Regions from separate parts of the Paenibacillus uliginis N3/975 genome, predicted to be linked through region 4. Evidence: riboswitches for the same ligand, from Rfam matches in the RefSeq annotation. Region 4 holds a riboswitch; each other region holds the start of a gene.
The links. A riboswitch is a leader RNA that binds a small molecule or an ion and turns the genes downstream of it on or off. The one in region 4 is predicted to bind cyclic di-AMP.
Positions count from the first base shown of each region.

Region 1: another riboswitch for cyclic di-AMP. It lies ahead of B9N86_RS28855 (C40 family peptidase); the one in region 4 lies ahead of B9N86_RS03970 (TrkH family potassium uptake protein).
Region 2: another riboswitch for cyclic di-AMP. It lies ahead of B9N86_RS29200 (resuscitation-promoting factor); the one in region 4 lies ahead of B9N86_RS03970 (TrkH family potassium uptake protein).
Region 3: another riboswitch for cyclic di-AMP. It lies ahead of B9N86_RS00600 (hypothetical protein); the one in region 4 lies ahead of B9N86_RS03970 (TrkH family potassium uptake protein).

Region 1 is NZ_LT840184.1:6,207,945-6,215,490, reverse strand. Features, by position in the region: gene motB (flagellar motor protein MotB) at 1-548, opposite strand, end outside; gene motA (flagellar motor stator protein MotA) at 532-1,332, opposite strand; gene B9N86_RS28880 (hypothetical protein) at 1,525-1,818, shown strand; gene B9N86_RS28875 (4a-hydroxytetrahydrobiopterin dehydratase) at 1,911-2,225, shown strand; gene B9N86_RS28870 (c-type cytochrome) at 2,383-2,739, opposite strand; gene B9N86_RS28865 (GNAT family N-acetyltransferase) at 2,872-3,396, opposite strand; gene B9N86_RS28860 (C40 family peptidase) at 3,510-3,977, opposite strand; cyclic di-AMP (ydaO/yuaA leader) riboswitch at 3,979-4,115, opposite strand; gene B9N86_RS28855 (C40 family peptidase) at 4,375-4,848, opposite strand; cyclic di-AMP (ydaO/yuaA leader) riboswitch at 4,852-4,990, opposite strand; gene B9N86_RS28850 (hypothetical protein) at 5,262-6,086, opposite strand; gene B9N86_RS28845 (M1 family metallopeptidase) at 6,098-7,546, opposite strand, start outside.
Region 2 is NZ_LT840184.1:6,281,597-6,289,142, forward strand. Features, by position in the region: gene rsmA (16S rRNA (adenine(1518)-N(6)/adenine(1519)-N(6))-dimethyltransferase RsmA) at 1-515, opposite strand, end outside; gene rnmV (ribonuclease M5) at 512-1,063, opposite strand; gene B9N86_RS29200 (resuscitation-promoting factor) at 1,183-2,406, opposite strand; cyclic di-AMP (ydaO/yuaA leader) riboswitch at 2,680-2,891, opposite strand; gene B9N86_RS29210 (TatD family hydrolase) at 3,093-3,860, opposite strand; gene B9N86_RS29215 (HD domain-containing protein) at 3,945-5,234, opposite strand; gene B9N86_RS29220 (AbrB/MazE/SpoVT family DNA-binding domain-containing protein) at 5,552-5,806, shown strand; gene rsmI (16S rRNA (cytidine(1402)-2'-O)-methyltransferase) at 6,002-6,892, opposite strand; gene B9N86_RS29230 (tRNA1(Val) (adenine(37)-N6)-methyltransferase) at 6,889-7,546, opposite strand, start outside.
Region 3 is NZ_LT840184.1:127,458-135,003, reverse strand. Features, by position in the region: gene B9N86_RS00630 (MFS transporter) at 1-904, shown strand, start outside; gene B9N86_RS00625 (TrmB family transcriptional regulator) at 1,034-1,798, opposite strand; gene B9N86_RS00620 (IS3 family transposase) at 2,238-3,143, opposite strand; gene B9N86_RS00615 (transposase) at 3,155-3,478, opposite strand; gene B9N86_RS00610 (hypothetical protein) at 3,631-4,080, opposite strand; cyclic di-AMP (ydaO/yuaA leader) riboswitch at 4,197-4,360, opposite strand; cyclic di-AMP (ydaO/yuaA leader) riboswitch at 4,690-4,892, shown strand; cyclic di-AMP (ydaO/yuaA leader) riboswitch at 5,000-5,167, shown strand; gene B9N86_RS00600 (hypothetical protein) at 5,290-5,700, shown strand; gene B9N86_RS30885 (potassium-transporting ATPase subunit F) at 5,846-5,923, shown strand; gene kdpA (potassium-transporting ATPase subunit KdpA) at 5,954-7,546, shown strand, end outside.
Region 4 is NZ_LT840184.1:848,103-855,648, reverse strand. Features, by position in the region: gene B9N86_RS03985 (succinate dehydrogenase cytochrome b558 subunit) at 1-94, opposite strand, end outside; gene B9N86_RS03980 (LysR family transcriptional regulator) at 338-1,249, shown strand; gene B9N86_RS03975 (potassium channel family protein) at 1,331-1,996, opposite strand; gene B9N86_RS03970 (TrkH family potassium uptake protein) at 2,013-3,356, opposite strand; cyclic di-AMP (ydaO/yuaA leader) riboswitch at 3,419-3,561, opposite strand; gene B9N86_RS03965 (CPBP family intramembrane glutamic endopeptidase) at 3,843-5,513, shown strand; gene uvrC (excinuclease ABC subunit UvrC) at 5,547-7,538, opposite strand.

The sequences.
Region 1 (7,546 bases), 1.1 Mb from region 4:
TGACCAGATACGATAATATCGAAGTCCGGGAATTGCTGGAGCATGTTAGACATCTCTTTTGCCAGCTTGCTGGCCTCTGGCTTCACAATCGCCTCGCCTGGAGCAAACAGCGCATTATCCCGGATGGTGATCATCAACTGTGAATGATTCAGCTTTGTGTTTAATTCGGTACTTAAACCATTGTTTTTAATATAACTATCCAGCTGTTTCTTCAGCTTCTCCAAATCCTCCTGCTCCTGCTTCATAAGCTTTTCGCGTTTCTTATCATCAGATTTCGGGGTTGGAATGGAGTTAATTGCTTTATTATTACCTTTATCAGCTGGATCATTGCTCGGTTCCGTCTTGTTGTAATCAAGAACTCCGGTTCCGCCAGTCAGGGCAATATTGAATGCTTCGCTCATTTCTTGAAACTTTTTAGCGTCCGTCGCGCTCATTGCGTAAAGAACCAGGAAGAGCGCGAGCAATAGGGTAAGCAGATCTGCATACGGAAGGAGCCAGGATTCGTCAGCATGCTCTTCGTGGGGCTCGTGTCTAGTCTTTTTGCTCACTAGAACCAGCCTCCCTTTGGTTCATTTTAAGGCGCTCAGAAGGGGTCAAGAAGACGGACAGCTTCTGACTGATCGCAATAGTCGAAACACCTGATTGAATGGAAAGAAGACCTTCAACCATCATCAGCCGGATCTCCACTTCACGTTTGGACAAGCGCTTCAGTTTGTTGGCGATTGGGTGACAGATGACATAACCGGTGAAAATACCAAGTAGCGTTGCGATAAAGGCAGCACCGATTGCTTTTGCAAGCTCTGTCATATCGCTCATCTGTCCTAAGGCTGCGATCAAACCGATAACCGCACCCAATACCCCGAGGGATGGTGCGTACATGCCGGCCTGGGAGAAGATAAGTGCACCGGAGCGGTGGCGCTCCTCGGTAGCGTTAATATCCTCCATCAAAACGTCGCTCACGAATTCCTGGTCGTTGCCGTCAATAATCATGCGCATCCCGTTGCGGAGAAAAGTATCATTGATTTCCTCGACTTTTGATTCGAGCGCGAGCAATCCCTCGCGGCGGGTAATGGAGGCATACTCCATAAAGAGTGTAATCAAATCTGTTTTATTCATCAGCTTTTGCTTCACGAAAGTCATTTTGACAAGCTTAGGGAATTTCTTAAGCTCCGACAAAGGAAAACCTATAAACAGTGTGGCTGCCGTACCGCCCAAAATAATGACAAAGGCGGCAGGATTAACTAAAGCGGTAAGTGGTGCATGCTTTAACACCATTCCGACCAGTACGGATACAAACCCGAGCACTAAACCTATAATCGTTGAAATTTCCATAATACACCTCATCCATGAGAAATAAATAACGAATCCATTCGTTTTGCCGTCCTTTTGGGTAGACAGCATTGTGCAAATGAGCGCATTACACTATTTATCGTCAGGTTAGTGTTTTTTTTTTAGCTGTAATTTCCGGTATAATAGAAGCAAGGGAAACTTGCAGGTATGAAGTGACAGAAAGGAGTGAGAGAGATGGGTGTTAAGCATGGGCGTGATTACGGTGATATTTTGACAGATTTGACTGAAGCAGTCGGACGTATTCCAGACAGCTACGTTTTTTTTGAAATGGAATCGGAGGATTGGAGCAACCTTAACGATACGGAGAAAAATGAGGTTCATGAGGCGCTGGCGGAGGATTTATTTTATGCACTGGGCACAGAGCCTGTCATATCGGTAGGCAGTGGAGTTGTCATTCACGATCAGACAAACCATCGGATAAATATTTTAATTGGGGAAGAAGAATTGGCGTTTGTAGCTCTCGTCTAGTTAAGGTAATGAATCAAAGATCAGAGGAATAGAATAGATGAATAATTGGTCCCGCCTTGGTGGGAGAGGTTTTTTTTGGGGAGGAAGATAAAATGCTGTATACACAGCAGGAAGTTGAAACACATCTGGAAAGACTTGAAGGCTGGGAATTGGAGCAGGGACGGTGGATTATCCGTAAATATACCTTTCCTGCGTTTATGAAAGGGATTGCTTTTGTGGATGAAGTCGCTGCGATCTCGGAGGCATTCGGTCACCATCCCTACATTACAATCGATTACAAAACCGTGACGCTACGTCTGACTTCTTGGGATGAAGGCGGTATTACGGCTGTAGATATCAAAGAGGCACAGCAGTTTAATGAGGCATACGAAAAAAGCCGCTCCAAGGACAATAAGGAGCAGGACTAGCAGCAGCGGATACTTATATAAAAAACACGCTTGGAAAGGGAGAGGTCCTGTCCAAGCGTGTTTTGTTTAAATATAAGAAATATCTTATATTTCTCGCAGAAACGCTCTTTCGTCATTTGAGAAGGATGACAAAATCGTGTCTGCTTGGTTTGCCTTATTATTTTTTCTCAGACAGATAAAGTGCAAGATTGGCAATTTCATCTGGTTTAAGTTGATCTTTAAAGGCAGGCATACCTTTACGGCCCTTCGTGATCACGCTAAACAATGCATTAGTGTCCATATGTCCGCCTACTTGCTGGAGAGCTGGTCCTGCTCCGCCCTGGAGCTGATCACCATGACAAGTAATGCAGCTGGCTTTCAACGTAGCTTCAGCCGCCGCCGCGTCCAAAGTTACCTCAGGCATTGTTGGTTTTGCTTCTTCAGCTACTTCTTCTTTCCCTGGAAGCGTAAACATCAGCGCAAGGGCCAACGCACATGCGACGAAGAACAATCCGCTCATAATCCATTTTTGCATCGTCATATCGTCCCTTCTTATGTATACTGCAATTGATTCTATTATAAACGAACATACAAAGACATCATAGCAGTTGTGACAAAAAAAGCAACAAAACAACGCTTTCTTTAACTAAAATTACACAAAATTGTGCTATTTTTCATAGTCATAACGGTTTCGGATGGAATTTCCAGAATCGTCCGGAGACATATAAACCATGCAATGAAAAAGAGCTTTGCCAGTCGGAGTCATCCGTTCGTACGTGTCCGTAACATGAAAACCGACGTTGTAGTATGTGCGGATTGCACGTTCATTCCAAGTTAAGACCTCAAGGTCAATCTCATCCTCAGGACGACGCTGCCTGGCCACATCCACAATAGACTGCACAAATTGTTTACCCATTCCGAGTCCACACCAATCCGGTCGCATACCAAGACCAATCCGCGTTACGCCTTCCATTGGGAACAACTGCGCGAATCCCCACATCCGCTGTTCTTCATCGAGAATGGATACATACTGCTGCTCGCGGATGTCCGGATCGCCAAACTCGATACCAAGTCCTTTCATTTGCTCCCAGGGGAGCCAGCCATAGATATTGTAAGGAGATGGGTAGGTCCAGCTGCAAATCTCCGCCGCATGATACGAATCCATTGGAACCGCATAAAACCGCTGTGCCATGGGAAGCAATTGTCATTCTCCTTTCATGATTTATGGAATAAGAAGAAAACACCCGCCAAAAGAAGGGATGCTTCTCTTCGCGGGTATATTTGTATGATATAAATGATTTCAAATTATTCAGACGCGTGGCTTTCGTATGCTGAATCATCCATAATTCGCTTGGCGCCAATATAACGCTCCGCATAATAGCTGTCACCCAGTCGGTTGGTCACGACCCCTCTTGAAGTGGAGGCATGGGCGAATTGATCATCGCCGATATAAATGCCTACATGGGATACGCCTTGACCTGATGTATTGAAAAATACGAGGTCCCCCGGGCGAAGGTCTTCGCGGGATACGGCCGTACCCATCTCAAATTGGGAGCCCGACTGATGGGGAAGCTTCATTCCCATTGCGGAGAATATGTACATTGTAAATCCAGAGCAGTCAAAACCGCTTGTTGTCATACCACCATAGCTGTATCTTGTCCCTAGCACCTTATCGATTTCTTGATCCAGATTACTATCGGCAAAAGCGCTGCCTAAGCCTGCCGTGAACAGCATCGAAAGGCCTAACACGGTTGCACTGAACTTCTTAAGCATAAATAACTCCTTCCGCTGCCTGCGAGGTTAGCTGTAGGGTTCGGTTGAAGGTCCCCTATGATCCCTTAGTAGCAAGATCAATTCACCCGTGGTTGGATCCCCCGCTTCCATTGCTCTGGAATTTGGCATATGCATTCTATATATAAAAGCCCTTACAATAATGACAAAGTTATTACATTGAATATTCTATCAGAGGGCCTGTCCACTTGGCAATTGTTTCTTGCTGTCTTTTGAATAGAATAGATGGCTATTCGTGTCGAATTATTGTCACAAAAAATTTTCTCGTAAAGGTGCAAACTTTTTCCCTATTTCATCCGTTATAAAAGTATAAAGAAAAAGCCGCGAAGGAGATTGTGGTGAATCTCATTCGGGCTTAAGTAAACTTTTGGTTATGAAATTAATTGTAGTTCACGGCGGCGGATTTGTACTTGCTTGAGCTCATGACTCGTTTGGCTCCAATGTAACGCTTGCCAAAATAGCTCGAGTTGATTGCGGTGATGGTGACACCGCGGGAACTTGAGGAATGTGCAAATTTGCCCCCGCCTATATAGATCCCTACATGGGATACGCCTCTGCCTGAGGTGTTAAAGAATACAAGATCGCCGGCTTTCAGTTGGCTCTTCGGTACTGCAGTCCCAACTTTATACTGGGATACAGATGAACGCGGCAAAGTCAGCCCCAGTTTCTTGAATACATAACTTGTAAATCCAGAGCAATCGAATCCTTTGGCTGTGGTTCCGCCTGATTTATAGGAGACGCCAATGACGGGTTTGATTGCGCTGTTTAACTTGGAATCCGCGAAAGCGCTTCCGGTGCCTAGCGTAAGGGCGAGAGCTAGACCGAGTGAAACGGCTGTTAGCTTCTTTTTCAAGTGATAAGCTCCTTCCAATGCCTGCGAGGTTAGCTTAAGGGTTCGGCTGAAGGTTAGCCTATGACCCCTCTGTTGCGAGATCAATTCACCCAAGACGGTTCCCCCGCTTCCCGTTGAAACGGGAATTCGGCTTCTTAAGATATAAGACAGATTATAAGTATACGATGGTTTATCCATATGAAATAGTTACAGGAAAGATGACAAAGTTGTTACTAACACATTCGTTATTTTAACAGAGTATTAACTTTTTGGCAAACGAGGAAAGTATATTTGAACACAAAAAATCCCGTTCTTCCTAGAGAAGAGCGGGATTTTTTTTATTTAGTTGGCTAGCGTTATGCATCGTTTGAGCTTGGCAGTCACATATAATGTATAAATTTCAGGTGAAAATTGTTTTTTTATGTGAACACTTTTCAAATTTGACGACTGTGAGTATGCCATACATGATATTGAGCGGTAACGCTCCACAACTGGAACAGACTGCTCACAAAATAGGAGGTCTGCTGAATGATTAACCCGATCAGACCTGACCATAGGAAGGACATACCGCTGAGCAGAAGGAGAAGAGCTATCGCTGTTCCGCCGATCGTAATGGAGATGAGCATAGCCTTTCCGATGTGACGGAGACAGACCATCAGAGCGGATATCATGCTCATGCCAGCTGTTTTGCCGAACTGCATATAAAGAAAGAACAAATGAATGAGATACGCATACAACAGCCAACAGACGAAGTAAGGAGCGATCTTTAGCAACGTAGACGGATCGCGAATGGCAGCTAATAGTGAAGGTAACATTTTCGGCACCAGCCAATATGCGGGGGTAAAGGTCAGAATCGTCTCAACCACATAAAATAAAGTTACCGGTTTCCATAGCTGACGGATGCCCTTGAAGAAGAACAGACCTCGCTCGCCTTTCGCCTCTTGATGGAGATTGTAAAATATACCGGCATGAATAAGAGGAGTCAGAAGCATCCGAATGATAAGCATACAGATGAGTATCCAGGCATAGGTATGAACGTCGTTGCTTTGGGTTAGGGCCATTTCGCCCTCGTAAAAATACAACAGCTTACTAAGCTCATTCGGAGCAGGGTCCGGGAATCGCATCAGAAGCGGAACGACGGCTGATTTAACAAGGCGATACAGACAATATCCCCACAGAAGCCGATACAGAAACAGAAGAATAATAACATAGAACTGATCTTTCACACTGGTCCAGCCTTTGCCTGCGTAGCTTTTCATGTTCTCCCCCCTTACCATGACAGGCTGCCGAATAGTGTCTCTACCAGCTTGGTGATGCTCAGGTTCCAGCGCGTGACAGCTTTCGGATCCATTCCCGCCTTCATATAGTTATTGATATGTTTGTTCTCGAGCACGATCGTGTATTTCGGATCAACCATTGTCCAGATGAGTGGAGATTTATGCTTGATTTCATACTGGGTTTTTCCGTTCTTGCCGTCCCACACCTTTTCAACCGTCTTCCCGTCCTCAAATGCAAATCTGATCGGGATGTTGGAGACGGTACCTCCCTTACTCACGATGGTCACAATCGTCTTATAGGCGGGGTCTTCCCGGGTTCCGGTATTTTGGGTCTGAATGTTCTCCACAGCGACGTCGGCCATCCGGTTGCCGTATACATATTGGTCAAAATAAGGCTGCCACGATTGTTTGGTCATTTGCTCCACAACCTGTTGAAAATCTTTAGTTGTCGGATGTTTGAAGCGGTATTTTTTCGCATAAGTCATCATGATTTTGTCCATCGTCTGCGTGCCGACCAGGCGTTCAATGTCCTGCAGCACCAGTTTGCCGCGTGTGTAGACGTTCAAAGCGTATTTTTCGTGAGATCCGTATTTCCAAGATTCCTGTTTAAGTGGTTCAGGCGAGGATATGGTCGCAGCTTGTGCTGCCGTGTTTGTGGTTAATCCGTATTCCTGTTTCATTACCCGCTCCTCGGCATAGGAGGTAAATCCTTCGTCGAGCCAAGCCTCCTCGAACTCATTGCTCGCGATCATGCCGTAAAAATATTGGTGTCCGATTTCATGGATAATCGTGCGCTCCAGCTCGTACCCTGGCGAATCATCTTTGGCTCCGAAAGCGGTCACCAGCGTTGGATATTCCATACCGCCCGCGCCGTTTCCAGCATCTGGAGGTACTACAATGGATAACGTAGCGTACGGATAGGAGCCGTACCATTTACCGTAAGAGGATAAAGCTGCTTTGGCAGCATCGAAATAGCGGTCTTTCAGGTCTTTATGCACCGGATCAAGGTAAAGCTTAATGCGGACACCGGGTACGCCAGGTGCGGAAAATGCCTCCTCCGCTACAACAAAATCGGGCGAGGCTGCCCAGGCAAAGTCATGGACATCGTCTGCGTAGAATTGGTAGACCTTCTCACCGTTTGATTTTGTGGCCGGTTTGGTCGGAAAACCAGTGGCTGCAACAATATAGTTCTCCGGCACCCGGATACGGACGCTGTAAATGCCGAAGTTCGCATAAAACTCAGAGTTTCCATGATATTGATGGAGATTCCAGCCTTCCTCCGTGCGATCGCGTACTTCCGCAGGCTCATATACGCTAATTTTCGGAAACCATTGCCCAGCCATTACAAAATCATCAGCTGTACCCATACGTGCAAAGATTTTGGGCATATCAACTTCAAACTCCATATTCAGCGTAATGCTCTCTCCGCCTTTAACAGAACG
Region 2 (7,546 bases), 1.0 Mb from region 4:
TCCTTGCTGCCTGGGGAGGCTGCCATGCGTACCGCAACCTCTTTTTGAATCATGACTACAATATTCTCAAGCGGCAGCTTTTCTTCCAGCAGCTTCATCAATATCGGTGTCGTTACATAGTAAGGCAGATTGGCTACGACGCTGACCTTAGACACTCCGCTGAAATAATTGCGGAACAGCTCATGTAAGTCCACCTTAAGCACGTCCCCGTGGTGCACGCTTACATTGGGATACGGCTCAAGTACCTCTTGTAATATCGGAATAAGCCGCTGATCAATCTCCACGGCTGTAACTCTGTTTGCTGTCTGTGCCAGCTTCTCCGTTAAAGCTCCAATGCCGGGACCGATCTCCAGTGCGCCTTTTTCCTTATCCAGATCAGCGGCCTCTACAATTTTGAACAGTATATTTTGATCGATGAGAAAGTTTTGTCCAAGACTCTTCTTAAACGAGAAGCCATGACGCTGTATAATCTCCTTCGTTCTTCTCGGGGTTGAAATATCATCAATCCGTGTCATAGCTCTGTACCTCCCTCTTCCAGCTGAGCGAGCGCTGCTGCGAATTCTTCACGTGATATTTGAAACATGGCCAGCCGTTTATGAAACTGTTTGCCGTTACAATATCCAATGCCGAGCAGGTTGCCCATCGCCATCCGTCTCGCTGCAGCCTGCGGATGCACAATCAGCCCAGCCTCAATCAGGTCATCCAGCCCAATAAGGCTTTCCGATCCTTCAAATGACGTATGCAATCGTTCCAGCGCATGGCGAATCGCCTCCGGCGAGGCATTCTCCACCCCGATGTCTCCTTTTCGCGTTGCATCGGCTTCCGGAATGAAGGCATGCTTGCAGCCAGGGACCTTAGTGTCGATAATCTTACGGATCCGCTCTCCGGCATGGTCCGGATCGGTTAAAATAATGATTCCGCGCCGTTCTTGCGCCAATGCAATTCGTTTCAGTGTGTGGCTGTTAATGGCCGATCCTCCGGTTTCAATCGTGTCTGCTTCAACAGCCCGCTTCACAGCCACTGTATCGTCCCGGCCCTCCACGACAATGACTTCTTTGATCATTCCCTGTTTCTTCCTTCCCAAAACAAAAGAAGAGGATGATTCATCCTCTTCTTAGCATCACATTAATATTAATTAAATAGTATAGCATTAGCATGGCAATGTAAAACGGAATTCATGCGTTAATTAAGCTCTGGTTTCACAGGGCCAATCACATAAACGGTATGCCCGCTTTTACGCCCAAAATTGTATGCCGCTTTTAAAGAATCAAAATAGACATCAATTTTGTTGCCTTTAATGGCACCACCAGTATCTTCTGCACGGCGGAAGCCTACGCCCTCAATATATACCCACCAACCGATTGGAACCACACTCGGGTCCACCGCAATCGTACGTCCTTCCGTTACGCGTGTACCGGAAGCTGTGCGGGTACCGATGCCTTTCTGTTCGGCGGAATAAGCTGTCATAGAAACATTGTTTAGTACTTTTTTATATTCGAAGTCAACTCCGGCTCTGGAAACCACATTGTTAACTTTAACTTTTGCGGATGCCGCCTTAACTGCTGGCTTTTCTGGACTCGATTCCTTGGCTGCCGTTCTCACGGTAGCATTTGCAGTCGTGGTTCTGTCAGCAGACGCAGTTTCAATAACAGGTGCTTCAGGCACTACTACTTTTTTCGTGCCAACTGCAATAATTTTATCCTTCGTCTTACGCTGTATCTCTTTGTTTATCACATTTTTTGAAACAAGCTTTCCGTCCTCGTAGACTTTCTCGATATGGTTAACCACGATGCCCGGCTTACCACTTTGAATCACCCGGTTATCGCCCTTCACAAGAGAAGGATCTGCCGTTTTGATGACACGGAAAGAGCGGTTTTCAGTTTGCTTAACCGTTTGTTTCGTGACGCGAACGACGCGAATGTCTGCTTTTTCAATAATTTTCGTTTCCAGGGAAGGCTTTACTGTATCTTCGCCCTTGATTGAAATGCCTGTTTCCTTAAGCACATTTCCAACCGTATCTTGGGTAGTAAATATTGTGTTTACTTTACCGTCTGCAGTCACTTTTACAGGTACTGCGAGTTTAATAAATACACGGTCTCCATCCTGGAGCACACCGTTTAACGGCATGGAAACCTCATCCTGCGGTTTCAGGGAGATGGCCTGCTCATCCAGCACTTCATGAAGCATAGCCTCTCGGGTTTCCACTGTGGTGACACGTCCGTCAACCACAAGGTGAATTTCTTTGCCCGCCTGATTGTGAACAATCAGAAGTACGAGCACTGTAATTGCGATGGCGCCAATGGCGGCCAGCATTAGGTGACGCAAATTCTCATGCTTCCATCGTAATGCGTAAGACATGCTGGATGATTGTGATTCATGGGTCTCTTCTGGTTGAATAACGCCCACTATGTCATCCTCCTTCATAGTCCCGCCGTCTAGGTAACGCATGATTGCATTTGACGTGACTATAGCAAATTGTCTCACAGGGTGCCCTGCTATCTATCTACACCCTGCGTTAATCCCCGTCTTCCCGTCCATACGATCGTCACCTCCTGTTTACCAAAAGTATGACGATACTGTCTCCAATATTCTAAAATAAAAGAAAGCCAAAGAAAGAGTTATAGAGACTCTTTCGTGGCTTCCTGATGTCTAGAATCTGGAAAATAGCATGCACGAGTTTGCCTCTCTTACTTACGCTTACGGAGTTAGCTGTCGGGTTCGGACGTAAGAGAGACGCCCTATCTCAAGTCACCCGCTCATGGCGGCTGCCTTCAAATTCACCCCAAAGACCCAAAAAGAAATCAAATACAGTGGAGCGCAGCATGATTGCCAGCTATTCCTGTATCGGTTCCCCCGTTCTCCGAATATCGGAGATTAAGCGAGACGGTTCATAAAATATTCGGCTGTTCGTTTTCCGATCAGCTTCTTATCACTGAAAAGATGATATCCTGTTTCTATGCAGGTTGTAAAGCAACAATCAACCACATTTTTTCAGATAAAAGGTTAAAATATTGTAATATCGTCGCCTTTTTCGGTTAAAAAACTTTAATTGGTCGTTAATGCTCTGTTTTTCATCGCATTTGCTCTCGATTTCATTTAATACCAAATCGTTCCAGAGCATTTTTGGTCGTAATTGAACCTAATTCTTCCAGAGACAGGCCCCTAATCTCAGCCGCTGCCTCGGCCACTAATTTCACATGAGCAGACTCATTACGCTTCCCCCGAAACGGATGAGGCGTTAAATAAGGGGAGTCGGTTTCGATGAGCAGTCGGTCCATCGGGACCTGTGCTAAGACCTCTTTTGGCTGTCTCGCATTTTTGAACGTTATCGGCCCGCCGAAAGAAATATGGAAACCCATATTTAGGCACTGCTTGGCCGTTTCCCAGCTGCCAGAAAAGGAGTGCATCACTCCACCGACCTCTGACGCCTTCTCTTCTTTCAAAATCTTCACGATATCCTCATGTGCATCCCGGTTATGAATAACAATCGGCATGTTCAATTCCCGTGCTAAACCAATCTGCCTACGCAGCACCTCATGCTGAACTTCCTTGGGAGAGGTGTCCCAATGGTAATCCAGGCCGATTTCACCGATAGCCACTACTTTCTCATGACTGCAAAGAGTAGCGATCCATTCCAAATCTCCGTCCTTCATCGTGATCGCATCTACGGGATGCCAACCCACTGCCGCATAAATAAAATCATAAGTTTCCGCCAATTTCATGGTCGAAGGAATCGTTTCCCGGTTAAAGCCGATGTTGATCATTCGGGTTACACCGGCTTCCAAGGCGCGGTTGATAACCTCCTCACGATCTTCGTGGAACTCGGGAGCATCCAGATGTGTATGTGTGTCGAATAACATAAATAAACAATCTCCTTTCTTGTCGCAGACCAGCACAGTAATAACCGCCGGTTCTAGCTGTTCAATACTTTACTTATATCTATTTTATCTAACTTGTCCAAACACGCTTTTGACATCCTCCGGCAAGGTATTCAAAACGTTCCTCACCTTTTCCTCAGGAAAGTATAGACGGTATCGCCCGCGGTGAATCCCGCTAATAGAGCGCACTATATCAGATACTTCGGATATTTCACGCACATGTTCATGTCTGTCCAGCAACAAAATCTGTTTATCGCTCTCAGGCGATCCGGAATGAAATTCATCATAAGGAAGATCGGTCGGATAATCAATCTCGAAATCATAATCCGGGTGGAGTCCCGCATCACGAAACGCCTGGCGGATTCCGTCGACGGTCTCTCTATCTATGGTGTCGATTTCTACATATTTATAGAGCCTACGATGCATAAACCGACCACATAAATCACTCAGAAGCTCATCCTTCTCAGCCGTCCACTGCAAAAAGGTTGTCTGAATCAACGCTTCATCCAGACGCAAATATTGGCTCACCGTCGTATTTCCCTCAAATAAAGCTGGTAACGGCTCTACCATAAAACTGAAATCATAACCTTCGCGGTATAGTTCCTTCGCTCTCCTGAAGATTTGCCTCAGTATAATCTCCGAACTTCGGGTCACCGGATGAAAATAAACCTGCCAGTACATCTGATACCTAGACATCAAATAATCTTCCACCGCGTGCATTCCTGATTCTTTCACCACCACCCGGTCCCGATACGGGCGGAGCATCCGCAATATCCGGTCTATATCAATCGTGCCATAATTAACACCCGTGTAGTATGCGTCGCGCAGCAGGTAATCCATCCGGTCTGCATCCAGCGGACTGGTCACAAGATTGATGACGATCGGCTTTTCATATGTTTTGTTGATGACTGAGGCTACCCGCTGCGGAAAATCTGAAGCCACCTCTCGGAGTACACTATTTACACATGTATCTCCAAGCAGAATTTTACAAGTCCAGTCCTCGTGATTCATTTGAAAAGCCTCTTCTATAGAATGAGAAAATGGCCCGTGCCCGAGATCGTGAAGCAACGCAGCACATAAAGTGAGCAGACGCTCCTCTTTCGGCCAATCGGGATAACCGCTACGTTCGAATTGAGAAATGATTCTTCTCGTAATTTCATATACGCCTAATGAATGTGAGAAACGACTATGCTCGGCTCCATGAAAAGTTAGGAATGAAGTCCCAAGTTGCCTTACCCGGCGAAGCCGCTGAAATTCCGGTGTATTAATTAACCTCCAGATCATGTCGTCCTGTACATGAATATAGTTGTGAACCGGATCTTTAAATACTTTTTCCTCCGTAATCGGTAAATGCATGCTTTTCATCCCCTTATCCTAGGCATCGAAATCGCTTCCCCACTTTTTTTGACACCTATTGTCGAACAATGTCGAATAACGTAAAATCCCGCTTTCCAAATCGACATGAACAAAAACAAGCTTATTTACCTAAGACTTTTGACATTTCTCTAGTAGAATAAGGCTTTTGTTCACTATATATTCGTAAATAAGTTTCTTATTTTCAAATTTATAGGTTGACTGATTTGGGAATCGTTGGTACTATAAATAACATAAAAAAGAGAACATTGTCGAATTATGACTTTTTTAAATTATGGCGAGAGGGGCATCAATCAGTTATGATGAAATCAACAGGTATTGTAAGAAAAGTAGATGAACTAGGAAGGGTCGTTATTCCAATTGAACTCCGACGCACATTAGGAATCGGAGAGAAGGATGCTCTCGAAATCTACGTGGACGGTGAGCGTATTATGCTCAAGAAATACGAGCCTGCCTGCATCTTCTGCGGTAATGCTGAGAACGTAACTTACTTCAAAGGCAAAATTGTTTGCAATGAATGTATCTCAGAAATTCCAACACCTGTGACAAATTAAGAAACATGGTATATAATAGTTTTAATCGAAATTGTTAATTCTAACCTTTTTCATATCTCCTTGACGCCTTCCTCGGCTATGAACCCAGCCGCAGGGAGGTATTTTTTTTCTTTTTTAACTCCCGCGACTCTATTTCCTTTAAAGATAGCACACCCGTCTGACTGATACTTTCTTACGAAAACTTTGCCTCATCCCCTAGTTGTTCAGCAGTGAGTTATAAATATCACGTTTGGAGACACCACGATCGGAGGCGGTTTTTTTCATGGCATCCTTACGGCTCATACCTTCGCTTTCATAATGCTCTACATGTGCTTCAAGCGTTAGTTCTTGCCACCAAGCGTCTCTCTCCCGCTGCTCTTCCTCCGCGCTGGCACCTTCTACGACGATACAGTATTCACCAAGCGGTGGATGCTCCTCCAGCCAGCTCAGACATTCCGATATTGGACCGCGTACAAATTCTTCATAACGTTTTGTCAACTCACGCGCGAGAGCCACATTTCGGTCCCCAAGCGCCTCTAACATAATTTCCAGCGTCTTCTTTACCCGGTGTGGCGATTCGTAAAATAGCAATGTGCCCTGTGCTGCCTGAAAGGAGGACAACTGAGCTATTATATCTTTCCGCTCACGGGGTAAAAATCCGATAAATGTAAAGCGTTCGGTCGGCAGACCCGAAGCAATTAAACCGGAAAGTGCGGCATTCGCCCCCGGTACAGGAATGACCGAAATACCTTCGGCAACAGCCAGTCTCACCAGGTCCGATCCCGGGTCGGAAATAGCAGGCAGACCGGCATCACTGACGATCGCCACATTTTTTCCTTCTATTATATAGCGTATAATTTCAGGACCACTTGCCCCCTTATTATGCTCATGATAGCTAAACAGCTGCTTGGGCTGAATTTCAAAGTGCGTGAGCAATTTACGGGTCTGCCGAGTATCCTCCGCGGCGATAATATCACACTCACGAAGTGTGCGCACAGCTCGGTAGGTCATATCTTCGAGATTCCCGATCGGCGTTGCCACCAAATACAATGATCCGGGACTTCCCTCAACACGTACCTCAAAGCTATTTTGACAGGTCAGGTTCATGATTTTCCCTCACTTGATCCATAATATATTTCCATCATTTCGCGGCAGTACTGTCCTTGATCATCATAGACAATGATTGGTGGCTGCAAACGAACCTCTGGCTTGCCATCCTTAATACATTCAATCAGCACCATATTGGCTTCCATATGCAGACGAGGGTGGACAAAACGGATAATTTTCGGCTCCAGGCGATACTTCTGCATCAAACTGATAATCTCCGCCAAACGCTGCGGCTTGTGCACCATACACAGCTTACCTCCGGGACGGACCAAACGGGCTCCCGACTGAATAACCTCCTCCAGCGTACAGTGAATCTCATGTCTCGCAATCGCCTGATGACGATTCAGCTTAATATCACTGCCATTCAGCGGCATATAAGGCGGGTTCACGGTAATGGCATCATATACGCCGTACCCTGTGTCCAAATACAGCTCTCTCAAATCACCTTCCCGGATCTTCACCCGTTCCTGCAGATGATTCAGCGCCACACTTCGTCTCGCCATATCGGCCAGTCTAGGCTGTATTTCGATCCCTTCAATGACGGCTTCACTCCGCGTAGTAAGCAGCAACGGGATCACACCATTTCCGGTACACATATCCAAAATCCGGCCCCGACGCGGAATATTCGCAAACCTTGCAAGCAGCACGGCGTCC
Region 3 (7,546 bases), 720 kb from region 4:
CCGTGCATTATCTGCTATGAGCGGATCCGTCATCATTGTACTGTCCGTCTCGATGGCAGCCTCGCTCGTTCCGGAATCGCACAAAGGTCGCGCGATCGGAATTATCTATATGGGAATCAGCGGATCGCTTGTTCTCGGGGTACCACTCGGCATGGTCATCGGTAATGCTTACGGCTGGCGCGCTCCGTTTCTCGTTATTGCGATTCTTAGCCTGCTATCTATGGCCGGCATTGCGTTATTCACGAAACGCACAGCTCCGAACCCGGTAGTACCGCTACGTGAACAGCTTGCCCTTTTGAAAAATAGTAAAATCGTGAGCGCCCAGCTTATCGTCCTGCTGATGCTCACCGGTCATCTGACTTTGTACGGATATCTACAGCCTTATGTACAGTCCACATTCAACGTCAGTCCCGGCATGATGAGTGTCGTTTACTTCCTGTTCGGCATCGCAGCCGTAACAGGCGGCGGGTTCGGCGGATGGATAGCTGACCGTTTCGGTACGAAACGTTCGATCCTCGCCATTGTGGCATGCTTCTCGGTATCGATGTTCATGGTCATGCTCACAGCTCAAATCTCGTTCTGGGTGTTCCTGATCGCTATGATGATATGGAGTGCGCTCAGTTGGGCCATCTCTCCAGCTCAGCAGACGTATCTGCTTCAGCTGGCTCCAGACAATGCAGAGACACAGCTCAGTCTGAATTCCTCCATGCTTCACCTGGGAATCGCCTCGGGTTCAATTATCGGCAGCACCGTTATTGAGAAGAGCTCGGTAGCCAACAATCCTTGGGTCGGCGGTATCATCGCTGCTGTTGCCTTCGGTGTCGCGTTCTTCTCGCTAACTCGCCGTTCTGCTCCTGCCAAAGATGAAGCTGCTGCTTCGTCCCGAACCGCAGAGCAGTTGTAAACTTGGATCAAATTCATACAGTATACACTTAAAGGGGCATCCCACAAGGTCCATTGACCTGTGGGATGCCCCTTTGCTGTTGTGAGACGCTGCACTGAGTAATCATTCCTTCAAACTTTACGTCCTTGCTTAATAGCGCAGCCGGAGCAAAAGCGCTTTAATCTCTTCGTCTTTGAACATTTCCTCTGGATATTTACGACTGAATGCAGTCAATGCCATATCGTGATAGAAAAATTCAACAAACACCTTCACAAACGGCTGTGCCTGTGTCCGGATTGCCTGCCAGCTGCCCTGCTCGACGCCTGCGAATAGAAGCTGCTTCGTATCTGTCACCAGAAGCATGAACCGCTCCAGCTTATCGTGATCGGCCGTAGGATTCAGCACATACAGCTTGGACAGCGACACTTCCGGGTGGTCATCCCCCGTCACCAAAGCTTCAACGCGCACACCTTCCCGCTCTTTTCGGTCCAGCAGATCGGTTATTTCACTAAACTCATCGCTCCACATCGAGACGAGAACAGACTCCTGTGCTTCCTCTATCATCTGTTTGCAGAACGCCTGGATCGAGCTGTGCGATTTCAGACTCCACACCTGATCATCCACAACCGTTTTGCGAACACCCGCTGAGCGAAGCTCCTTAATGTCACTCTCAAACTCATGCGTCAGTTTATCAATCACAGCTTCCACGGGAAGTGCCGTATAGGTACGCTTTTTGCCGGATACCGTATCCATGACAATTCCCTTGTCCACCAACCGGTCCAGCACCTCATAAATTTTTGCCTTCGGAACACCAGACAACTTCACGATACTCGATGCATCCATCGCCTCGCCGCTCGTCACGAGCGTTTCATATACTTTGCTCTCATACTGGGAGTAACCGAATTGTAGAAGCATAGCTCCTCCTTGTACATTCACTTGTTACCCTCTATGTTACCGGAGCGTGAGACGCTTGACCAGTACTGTGGAATGGGAATGCATGTTTATAGAAACTCAAAACAGCAATTAGTGCTTTCCGGCTAGCTAAATGGCTAGTACCGATACGTTACGCTTGCCTATACTGATGCTGATACTGACGCTGATACTGATGCTTACACGATTCTACGGCTAACGGACACCACAGCTCTTATTTGGTGAAAAATCAGCCGATTTGGATTCTAACGGACACCAGCGACCTTATTTCCGAAAAAGTAGGCGAAACCGGATATTTGCACCTGCAATAGCGTCATCTGTGTCCGTTAGCATTCGAAATGTCCGAAATCGCCACAAATAGCGGCTCCTGACGGTTTAACCCCCTAATCTTGGACACTAGCCACCTCATTCTCGGGATATCGCATCATAACGCAATTTTTGCAGGAGTAATCGTTCCTTCGTTCACCAAACGCAAATACTCCTTAGGTGGCCAGTCATGAAGGCTTCCATGAATGCGCTCGTTGTTGTAATAGCGAATGAACCGATCTACTTCCGAAAAGGCTTCCTCATAATCCTCAAAACAGTGTCGTTGGTAGCACTCGCGTTCCACAATACTGTGGTAGGACTCAATGAAGGCATTCTTGTTCGGTGTCCGGTTCGGAGTACGTTCATGTTCAAGCCCTGCCTGTTCACAGAAAGCATGGAACGCCTTGCTGACGAACTGGGGGCCATTGTCAGTACGAATAACCAACTTCTGCTCATCTCCGTACACTTTACGCGTAAGGAGCGCTTTCTGGAGTGTACGTAAGATATCTTGGGTGTGGCAGGTTTTCCCGCGATGGTACGCTACAATTCGGCGGTCAAACACGTCAATAATGCTGGCCAGGTAGAAATGCCGGCGTTTTCCCGCCACGTAGCCATACTTAATATCCATCTGCCACAACTGGTTGGCGCCATTTACCACCCGGTTATTCGCTACTCTTTTGGGAACAGGGTTCGTTCTTTCTCGTTGTGGAAGGAGAATCCCCAAGGACTTGCAGAGACGGTATACCTTCTTTTTGTTAATCACTAGCTTGTACTTTCGGCGCAGCAAAATCGTCAGTTTCCGGTAACCAGATGCTCCATGAGGGCCTTGGATCAGACGACGAAGAAACCCTTGAATACGGGTATCAGAGACGGCCTTTCCGTTCTGGTCACAGGAATAGCCCGGGATCGGTCGTCCGTTGCTGATCGGCTGCTGACGTTCAGGATGCTTCAAACGGTAATAGTACGTGGATCGCGGCACGTCACAGATCCGTAGGACGGTACGGATCGGATAGCCTTGCTCAATCCAATAGGAGGCTATTTGTAGTCGGGATACTTTTTTTTTACGAGATCTTTGAGGATGTGGTTTTCAAGTTCCTTCTCCCCCAACAGTTTCATCGCCTCGTCATATTTTTGCTGCAGCTCTTGGAACTTGGCCGCATCCTGCTCTATTTTTTGGGCTTCTTTCTGCTTTTTGACCATAAGATCTCCCACCTCATCCTCATATTGACGAACCCAGCCGCTTAACGTTTTGGGAGACATGCCGTATTTTCTCGCAACCATCTCTGTCCGGTAACCAGACAACACCTCTACGACATACTCTTTTTTCGCCTCAACCGGGCATCGAAATCGTCTTTTCATGGACGGACTCCTCATTTCTTTTTAGTGTATCTGAGGTACCTTGGAGTGTCCAATTGGATTAGGGGGCTATAAAGCTGAGTCCGTTTGCTCCCAAACCTACTCATTGTCCGGCAAATAAACAGTCTTATAGTGAGCACTCCATAAATTATGAATCAGAATAAAAAATAAGCCCGCGAACAATCTATCAGAAAAGAGCGCTCCAGCGGAAGGCTTCCTAGGCGCTGGCGCTCATTACACTGGATCAGATTCGCTGAAAGATCCTTTAGAGCGGACTCCGCCAGCATCGTGCGGACCGCTCCCCACTGCTGCTTCTGAACAGTGCTTATGGCCTCGGCCACCGTCAGTCCCTTTAATCGCATAAACACAGACGACCAGCGCACAAGATCTGCATACTCTCTCGTATCCGGCAGTGCATACTCCGCATAACCAGAAGCACCGCTACAAGATATTTTAAACAATCCACAGTTCGTACTCTTATCGTTCCACGGAATATCCTGTTCAGCCGAATTACCGTCAAAACGGAAAATCTCCATATAACGTATCATAGTTTCGTGTAGTTTATGTTCCGTTAATTGCGGTAAAGAGTCTGTTATTTTAGCCATCTCACAGTCTCCTTTTCTAGGGTTCAATTGCAGCACAAAAAGCCCGAAAGAGCAGAGAAACCCGCTCCCCAGGCGCTGAATGCGGCACAATCGTGCCACCTAAAGTATGATGGGTCGTGTTCTCTCCCAATACGCTTACGAGGTTAGCTGTCGGATTCGGGCTTGAGAGTGCCCTACCCTGTGCTTGCGCAGCAAGCTCTAAGGATTCACCCCATTCACCATTAGTTATGGTGAGGTTGGTTCCCCCGCCTCCCTTTCGGGAACTCAGCGTGTAGATTATATGGTTAAAGTTGGATGAATCATACGTCATTGTCCCTTTCAAAGTAAATGTTCATTTATGGTCTATAAATTCAAAATATCGACGAAAAAGCCAAAAGAAAACGTGTACATTAGGGCTTGACATCGATTATCCATACAAATGCACAGTATCTTGCCACTTTACGAAAAATTAACGAAATACAGAGAAATACAGAGTATGAAGCAGTATTCGGGTGATCGGACTTCTTTCCCCCCGCTATCCCGTTAAAAAACACCTCAAATGTGCCTTTCCCTCGATTTACATTACGAACCGCCAGACGTATGATACGAATCATGAATTGAACAATGTTTTCTCATGAATCGCTGAATTCCCTTGCTAGGCAAGGGAAACGGGGGAACCAAACAAGGAGATGCGCCAGGTGGTGTGAGAGCCGCCATTGAACATCTCCAGGGGTGAATCCTGATCCGAAGACTCCATGAAATTCGGATCAGGTAGGGCGACTCTCACCGCCCGAATCCGACAGCTAACCTCGTAAGCGTTGAGTTAAGCAGTCACGCATTTAATTGACGCGGTCTGCTCACAAGGAGAGGATGATGAAGCTTGTGATCGAGAAACACGACCACAGGGCTTGATGCCTCTGTGGTTTTTTTATCAAAAAATGCTTTTTATTCGCTGAGTCCTTGAATGGAAAAGGAACGGGGGAACCAAACGAGAGACGTGTATTTCTCTCAGGGGTGAATCACATCGGCAGGATAACTGCCTATGGGTAGGGCGACTCTCACGCCCGAATCCGTCAGCTAACCTCGTAAGCGTATCGAGAGAGGCAACGATTGTCGTGTGCAAGGCACGGTGTATTTCACTGTGTCATCAGAAGCCACGGGAAGAGTGACTCTCCTTCCCTGAGGCTTCTTTTTGTTGCCTTCTCTTTCTAGTAATCAGGAGGAGAAAACATGGAAAAATTACAAGATCTGATCATCGTATCCGCTCCAACCAAGGCAGGGGAGGAATTCGTAACCCAGCTTATTCGAAATAAAATTCCGTTTGCAGCCATCGTGAACAACCGGGCAGAGCAAGATCGTCTGGATAAGCTCGGAGCCAAAAACATGATCTTGATCGACACTACTGATGAACAAACCTGGATCATTCCCGAGTTTTCCGTCAGCAAGGTGTTTCTGTTTGAAAGCAGTCTGAACCTGTGCTGCCGTTATTTGCGGATTTGCCGTACATGGACCTCGGATCCGATCTATGTCATCACTCATTCAAGCAATCCAAGATTAATTTATAAAGGACTTGGCGCAACGATCGTGCTGCACACGAACCATACCAATGTTTCCTTCTTAATTTCATCACTCGTCAGCTAGCCACTATTATTTATTAAATATGTTTTGGAGGGATTTACATGCAGGATCTGTGCATGGTGCTCATTCTGGGAGGAACTTACGCACTGTTCACCTTGTTTTTATCCTGGTGCGGACGCTTGGTCAATGAACCGGAGGCTGATAACCAATGATCATCATTATGGCATTTATGATCTTTATTTTTCTGTATTTGATTTACGCGCTGATTCACCCGGAAAAATTCTAGGGGTGTTATTGAAGGAGGAAGCAATCAATCATGGGCATTGTACAAATTGCCATCGTTATTCTGGTTCTGGTGCTGCTCGTTAAGCCTTTCGGAACCCATCTATATAATGTGTTTCGCAATGAAGCCAACGGCACAGATAAATGGTTCTCCTGGGCGGAGAAACCGATCTACGGTTTGATCGGGCTTAAAGAGCGCAAAGGCATGACCTGGAAGGTATATGCAATCAGCTTTGTGGTGACCAACTTAGTCCTGGTCGCGGCCGGTTATCTCATTCTAAGGCTACAAAAGATACTGCCGTTCAATCCAAACGGGATCGACAACATGGAGCCGACGTTATCGTTCAATACCATTATCAGTTTCATGACCAATACGAACCTGCAGCACTACAGTGGTGAATCGGGTCTCTCCTACTTCTCGCAGATGGCCGTCATCACTATGATGATGTTCACATCCGCTGCTACCGGACTGTGTGTCGCGATCGCATTTATTCGAGCGATTACCAGCAAGGGTACAACGATAGGTAACTTCTTTGAAGATTTTGTTAAGGCACATACACGGGTGTTGATCCCTCTGGCCTTTGTTGTTGCCATGGTGCTCGTGGCGCTGAATGTTCCTCAAACCTTAAAACCTACTATTAACGTAACGACACTTGAAGGCGCCGAGCAGCAAATTTCGGTTGGTCCAGTGGCCGCACTGGAATCGATCAAACACCTGGGCACGAACGGCGGCGGACATTTCGGTGTCAACTCGTCGCATCCGTTTGAGAATCCACGTCCGCTAACTAACGTAATCGAGATTTTATCAATGTGGTGTATTGCGGCGGCTCTGCCTTATACGTTCGGCTTATTTGCTAAAAACCGCAAGCAAGGTTGGATTATTTTCTCAGCCATGATGGTTCTATTCATCGGATTCCTGTCACTTGCCTACGTATCGGAATCTAACGGTAACCCGGCGATGAATCGGCTAGGAATCGATGCTTCCCAAGGCAATATGGAAGGCAAAGAGGTCAGGTTCGGTATTGCCCAGTCTGCTCTGTTTACGACCGTAACCACAGCGGCCACAACCGGATCGGTCAATAACATGCACGATACGCTGACACCGCTTGGCGGTATAACACCGCTGTCTCTCATGATGCTGAACTCTGTCTTCGGCGGAAAAGGCGTCGGTCTGATGAATATGTTAATGTACGCCATTCTGGCCGTGTTCCTCGCCGGGCTCATGGTTGGACGAACGCCGGAGTTTCTAGGGCGGAAAATCGAAGCCCGGGAGATGAAGCTGATTGCGATTGCCATTCTGGCTCATCCCCTCATTATTCTGGCGCCGACTGCTCTCGCTCTCATGACGGACGCTGGTCAGGCGGGCATTACGAACGCAGGCTTTCATGGCATTTCACAAGTGCTGTATGAGTACACTTCCTCGGCAGCGAATAACGGCTCTGGCTTTGAAGGTCTTGCGGATAACACGCCGTTCTGGAATATATCAACAGGGCTTGTCATGCTCTTCGGCCGCTATATTTCGATGATTTCGCTTCTAGCGGTAGGCGGCTCTCTGCTGCGTAAGCAGTGGATTCCTGAGACACTAGGGACATTCCGCACGGATAACCGGCTGTTCGCCTTTATTCTG
Region 4 (7,546 bases):
CCTTAAAGTTGGTAATCATATGAGTAAGCAAGAAGGCTCCGAGCGGTATAATACCAAGCAAAGAATGCAGCTTTCTGGAATAATACCCTTTCATCAGTTGACGTTCCCCTTTCCGATGTGTAGCGTTTTCATTAAGTCTCATCATAATTCATTACACTCATACCATCTATCCACTAAACGCATACAACGACAAAATGTCCCCCATTTCGCACATTCTGTGAACATCCTGTGTCATATTTCATGTTACTCCTTTTTCTCTTATAATGGAATTGCAATATAATTATTAATCGTTATACTCTATACGCATAAGCTAAATTTAATTAGGATGTGAAAAATGTTGTTCGAAGAATTGGACGTGTTCGCTATTGTCGTAGAGCAATCAAGCATAAACAAAGCTTCCAAGTTACTGAACCTTTCCCAGCCTGCCCTTTCCCGTAAAATCTCCAAACTCGAAGACGAGCTCGGTGTCCAGCTATTTAATCGGCGCGGAAAGCGGCTCGAGCTTACCTCCATCGGCCAGCTTGCCTACACCTATGCTCTGGAACAGCGCCAGCAACAGTTGAAATTCATGCAGACACTTGCACATTATCGTGTGGAAGATCAGATTACCATCTCGCTCGGAGCCAGCCTGACAACTCTTCAAACAACGCTGCCTCCCCTAGTGAATGCATTTATGGAACGTCATCCTACAGCTGAAATTAAACTGATTACAGGCAAGACACATGAAATCGTATCATCGGTTCGTGACAAAAGAGTGGAAGTCGGCATCGTTGCATCATCCATTAATCAGCCTGGCTTAAACTGCATACCGCTATTCGACGATCATCTTGAACTTGTGCTGCCGATTACGCATCCTTTGGCTGAAAGCCAAGAGGTCGGAATTGAACAGCTTCAAGGCTTGCCCATGATCATCTTCTCAACAGGTACTTGGTACCGGAAGCTGACCGATGATCTGTTTCACCGCTGGGGGATCATGCCTGACATCCGTATGGAGATCGACTCCTTCGAAGCGATTGTACGTCTCATCCCCACCTGTAAAGCGGCCGCACTCCTCCCCAAATCCTATCTCCGCCCGCAGTTGCTGTCGGATAATGGACTTGTTGACATCCACATCCCCGCTCTAATCGAGACACGTCGAACGACCAGTCTCATCTACGGAAATCCCTCTGATCTCAGCAATGCCGCCAGCCGTTGGGTTGCCGAGACTGAAACATTGTTCCGTAAACTTGAAGAGGACAAAAGCCAATAACCTGACGAGAGAAATACGTCAGGTTATTGGCTTTATATGCCGATGTTATACCAGCTATTGATATAGATAAATCCTTAGTTTCTACATATTAACGACTTCGCCCTCAAAGCGATCAATGTTCTCTTTCGATCCTATAACAACCATAATGTCGCCTGCACGCAAAATATCCATCGCGGTCGGAGCCACTATCACACCCGAACGTTGATTCAATGCCACAACACTGATCCCGTAACGGACACGGGTATTCAGTTCATTAAGTGTTTTTCCATCCATGCAGTCCGTCACCGTCATTTCCACGATCCGGTAGTCCTTGGACAGTTCAATATAATCCAGAAGGTTCGGCGTAACAAGCTGATGTGCAACTCTTATTCCCATATCTCTCTCCGGAAAAATTACCCGGTCAACACCCAGCTTTTCCAATGCCCGGCCGTGCAATACGGATATTGCCTTGGCAACGACGGTGGCTACACCTGACTCCTTCAGAAGAATTGCCGCCAAAATACTCGTCTGGATCTCGTCACCAATTGCTACAATGCCGCAATCAAAGTTCCGTATTCCGAGTGACTTAAGTACTTCTTCATCCGTCGCATCGGCAACCACGGTATGGGTGAGGAACTCACTCATATCCTCGACCACTTCTTCATCCCGGTCGATCCCGAGTACCTCGTAACCTAAATCCATCAGTTCAAGCGCCAGACTTGATCCGAATCGTCCGAGCCCTATTACCACAAACTGCTTTGGTTTCATTTCTCAGCCAATCTCCTTATCCAATAATCATTTTTCCTTCTGGATGACGATACAATTCCTTACCCTTTTTAGGGCCTAATGCATATGCAAGCGTTAGAGGCCCAAGTCGTCCCGCAAACATCGTAATGCTAATCAGAAGTTTTCCGAACAATGACAAGTGCGGTGTCAATCCCATCGACAGCCCCACTGTGCCAAACGCGGATGTTGCCTCGAACAGTATAGAGAGAAAGCTGCTGTCTTCTGTCGTTGAAAGAATCATGGCTACGGTGATTACCAGCAGCAGAGCAAGCAGCGTAATGGTCAGCGCTTTAAGAACCCGTTCCTGAACCAACCGGTACCGGAACAGTACAATCTCATCTTTGCCCCGCATCATAGCAATGACAGCAGCGATCATCATCGTAAATGTCGTCGTTTTAATCCCGCCCCCCGTTGATCCCGGGGAAGCTCCTATAAACATCAGAATAACTATGAAAAACTGTGAAGCCTGACGTAAACCGGTTATATCGAGTGTATTGGCTCCTGCCGTTCTCGGTGTGACCGATTGAAAGAAGGAGCCAAGAATTTTCCCACCCCAATTCAGCGATCCTAATGTTTTCGGATTCGTGAATTCAAATATGAATATGACAACTGCCCCTATCAAAATAAGCGCGCCTGTCATGGACAAAACCACCTTGGAATGCAGTGACAGCTTCCGGCTTTTTTTATAATCAACTAGATCAGCCATGACGATAAATCCAATTCCTCCGGATACGATCAAGAACATAACTACAAAATTGACTAATGGATCGTACACGTACCCGGTCAAACTTCTGAATTCACCGAACAGGTCAAATCCCGCATTGTTAAACATCGTTACCGCATGAAATATTCCATAGTACAAAGCTTTCCCAAAAGGCATATCAAATGCCCAGCGAAGGGTCAACAGCAGCGCACCACAAGCTTCAATCACCAAGGAATACAGCAGAACCCTGCGGATCAGTCGAACGATACCCTCCATCGATGACTGATTCATCGCTTCCTGCAGGATAAGACGATCTTTTAATGAAATACGGCGCTTTAATACAAGCGCAAACAGCGTGGCCATGGTCATGAAACCCAAACCACCTATCTGTATCAGGAGCATGATGACTACCTGTCCGAAGGAACTGAAGAATGTTCCTGTATCCACCACCACAAGACCGGTAACACAGGTCGCGGATGTCGCAGTGAATAAGGCATCCATAAAGTTCAGCGGTTCCCCTGTCGTGTTGGAAATCGGCAGCATTAGGAGCAAGGTTCCAATCGTGATAATTCCTCCGAACCCCATGACAAGAATCTGCGGCGGCGACAAGCGGAGCCAAAATAATTTGGAAGTCAACATATTCACCTCTTCAAAAAAGTCAAAGAAAAAAAGACACTGGAAATCCAATGCCTTACGCGTTTGGGTTCCTGTGCTGCAGCCTACGAGGTTAGCTGACGGATTCGGGCATATCACAGGTCGCCCTATTCCCTGCTATACAGCAAAGAAATTCACCCCAATTAAATGGTTCCCCCATTTTCGTTACGAAATTCGGCTGATCTATCTATTCAATTAACATGATGTGATTATAACGCAATACCCTTAGGAACCCAAAGCCGCTTTTAGCGTAAATTAACTTAAAAAAGAACGAAATTGGGCATATTCAAGAGTAGTAGCACATGGTTTTCTGAGGTTTTCGAAATCTTTCCTTCGTTTTCATCGTATCTTTCATAATTTTGAATGGGATAAGCCGTTTGCAGCTTACATATCTATGTTATATTGGCTTTATGTCTCCATGAAAGAAACGTCTCGAACGGTTTCTAACCCCTATTACCAAGGAGGAATGACATGAATAAAGCAGGACAGCCCCTTAAACTTCAGTCGAACAAAAAACCTTTAATGGTGCTCGGGGCAATCGGCCTGATTCTGTTTCTAATTTTTCAGGTATTTCCGTCTACTGCCTCTGACACGCTAGAGGTAAAAGCTCCCGAGATGATAACCAAAGGGGCAGCAGCAGAGGCCGCTGAACGCTTCGTAGAGGAACAGCTGCAGTACAACATCGCACCAGGTAAAGAACCTCTCGTTACATACCAATCCCGATCCGATGTATACGGGTATCTATCCAAAGAAAAGTTGCTGACCGAATATAACAAAAAGTTCGAAAGCAAATATCCTTATGATGTTTATCGCGTAAGGTTTGATCAAAATGATGGGACATCCTTAAATGTGGATGTACATATGCAGAACGCGGGTATCGCCGGTTTTTCCTATGATATGGCCGGCTCCAGTTACAAAGGGGCCATGCTGCAGATGGGCGGCGTACGAACGCAGATGCTCCTGATGATCGAAGGCGGCATATCGCTAGCCGAGAAAGAGGCGCTTGCTGCACCTTGGCTTCACCGAGCAGGTTATGATACGTCCAAGCTTGAACGAATTACTGGCGAAGGGGAACCTGGTCTGAAATATGAGGACCCGGAAACTAAGATCGGAGACTCCCGTCTTCGGCTGAACTTCTCCTTTGAAGACCGCCAACTGCGTTCGTACGAGCCTGTATTTTCCGTTCCTAGTGCTCACACCGCCTATGTGGAGAAGCAGACGCTTAACGCCACCTTGCTTACATTGCTGGGCTACGGATTGTTTACACTGGTTTTGGGCGTTCTGGCAATCGTCTACAGCGTAAAAACCAAAGCTCATACTTCTTTTAAAAGGGGTATTTTCCTTGCTTTACTGTTGTTTGTTATTCAAATGCTGAACACTTATAACCTGCTGCCAGTCTTTAAAGCTGACGGAATGAGCGATGCCAGCATTAAAGGTATCATGATCTTTTATGTGGGCTACTCCCTCGTATTCTCAGCCCTGCTCTACTTCTCACTCGTCGGAGGGAACGGATTGTGGCGTAAGGAAGACGGATTAAATCCATGGCCGCGCGCCAAAGAACCCGGTTATGGCGTATACGTGCTGGAAAGCATGAAACTCGGGTATTTGTGGGCTTGCATTCTGCTCGGTGTACAGTCCCTGATCTTTATCGCGCTGGGTCTTACACTCAATACCTGGTCTACAACAGATGCCTCGCAATCGCCTTTTAACATGTTGTACCCATGGCTATTTCCGTTGATGGCCTGGTTTGCAGGTATATCGGAAGAGGCTGTCTACCGTCTGTTCGGTATTAAAATGGTTAAAAAAATCGTCCGCAACACGTTCGTGGCCAGCCTCATCACCTCGATCATCTGGGCCCTCGGCCACACTTTGTATCCGATCTATCCGGTCATCTCAAGACCGATTGAGCTGGTCATCATCGGACTTCTGTTCAGCTTCATCTTCTTGCGCTACGGATACATGGCCGCCGTATTCGCGCATGTAGTGTTCAACAGCATTCTGATGGGCTTCAGTCTCATGATGATGAACGATCCGGTTAACTTGTGGATGGGGATCTTCTACATTATTTTGCCGGCCATCGTCGGTTACGTAATCTACAAATTCAATACATTAAAAAAAGAAACGGCTTATCCGTCCATATAGGACGGAGGCCGTTTCTCCTTTTCCACAAATATATTACGACTCCTCATCACGCAGTGCACTTAAAATCTCCTTAGCGAGTTTATCGCCTATAGACAAAGGCCGGAAGTCATCAATACTGGCCTCTTTAATCTTTTTAACAGATCCAAAATGCTTCAGGAGCATCTTACGCCGTTTCTCTCCGATTCCCGGAATCGCATCCAGCTTAGAGGTAACCATCGATTTCCCCCGCTGGTCACGGTGGAAAGATATCGCGAAACGGTGAACCTCATCCTGTATACGCTGGAGCAAATAAAACTCCTGACTGTCACGAGGCAGCGACACAGGCTCTGGCGGATCACCCACCATCAGTTGCGCCGTCTTATGCTTAGCATCCTTAACAAGTCCGCAGACCGGAATGAACAGACCCAGCTCATTCTCCAGCACATCCACGGCTGCAGAAATTTGGCCCTTACCTCCATCCACTACGATCAAATCGGGCATAGGCAGATTTTCCTTAAGCACCCGTTCATAGCGCCTCCGTATAACCTCTCGCATCGTCTCATAGTCGTCCGGCCCCTGCACGGAACGAATCTTATACTTCCGGTATTCCTTCTTGTCAGGTTTGCCGTTAATAAACACAACCATGGCAGAGACCGGGTTCGTCCCCTGTATGTTCGAGTTATCGAACGCTTCGATCCGATGCAGCGTATCGAGACCGATTACCTCGCCCAGGTTAGCGGCAGCAATCGACGTCCGCTCCTCATCCCGTTCAATCAGCCGAAACTTCTCATCCAGTGATACTTTGGCATTTTGTGAGGCCATCCCGATCATTTGGCGCTTCAAGCCTCGCTGAGGTACGTGCACCTTCACACCGATCCACTCCTGCAGAGCAGCAGCACCACCGGCAGCGTCCACCGTTCCTGCTCCTTCACCGAGGTAATCGTCAGCTTTATCGGAAGATTCAGCATCCGGAACAGTTCCCTGCTGCATAGCTTCGTCATCCTGTGACTCCATCTCTTTCATCTCAGCTTCTGAAAGGGCAGATGTCTCTGCAGCTTCAGAAGCATTGTCGACTGAAGGCCCTGGCAGAAGTATTTCCTGAGGCAGAGCCGGGTTGTCGCTGTAATACTGTGCAACAAATGACATGAAGTCGCTGTACGCCTCTCCGTAGTAAGGAAACACGGATGCGTTTCGCTGAACCATTTTACCCTGGCGCATATATAGAATTTGAACACACATCCAGCCTTTATCAACCGCAAAACCAAATACATCCCGGTCCTTCGTATCGGCAGTAGTAATCTTCTGCTTCTCCATAATGGCATCGATATGCATGATTTGATCCCGAAGCTCTTTGGCGCGCTCGAAGTACAGCTCTTCGGCCGCCTCCTGCATTTTTCGCTGCAGTTCTTTTTTCACTTCTTCATGTCCACCGCTTAGAAAAGAGCTGATTTCCCGTGTAATCTCCTCGTAAGCCGATTGAGGCACCTCTTTCACACACGGAGCCATACACTGGCCCATGTGGTAGTACAGACACACCTCTTTCGGCATTACCCCACACTTCCGAAGCGGATACATACGGTCGAGCAGCTTTTTGGTCTGATGGGCTGCATAACCGTTCGGATAAGGTCCAAAATATTTTGCTTTATCTTTAAGCACCCGCCGCGTTACTTCCAGCCGGGGATGCGCTTCATTCGTAATCTTTAGGTATGGATACGTTTTGTCATCCTTGAGCAACACATTATAACGAGGCTGGTGTGTCTTGATCAGGTTACATTCCAGAATCAAGGCTTCCATGTTGCTACCCGTAACGATGTATTCAAAATCGCGGATTTCAGAAACAAGTCGCTGGGTTTTCCCATCATGGCTGCCTGTAAAATAGGAACGCACCCGATTCTTGAGAACCTTGGCCTTACCTACATATATAATCGTGCCTTCCCCGTTCTTCATCAGGTAACAGCCCGGCAGATCGGGCAGAAGAGCCAGCTTATTACGGATATTCTCCATCGCCTTTTCCTGTTCCTGAAGCTTCTTCGCGAAATCTTCCATCCTTCTAC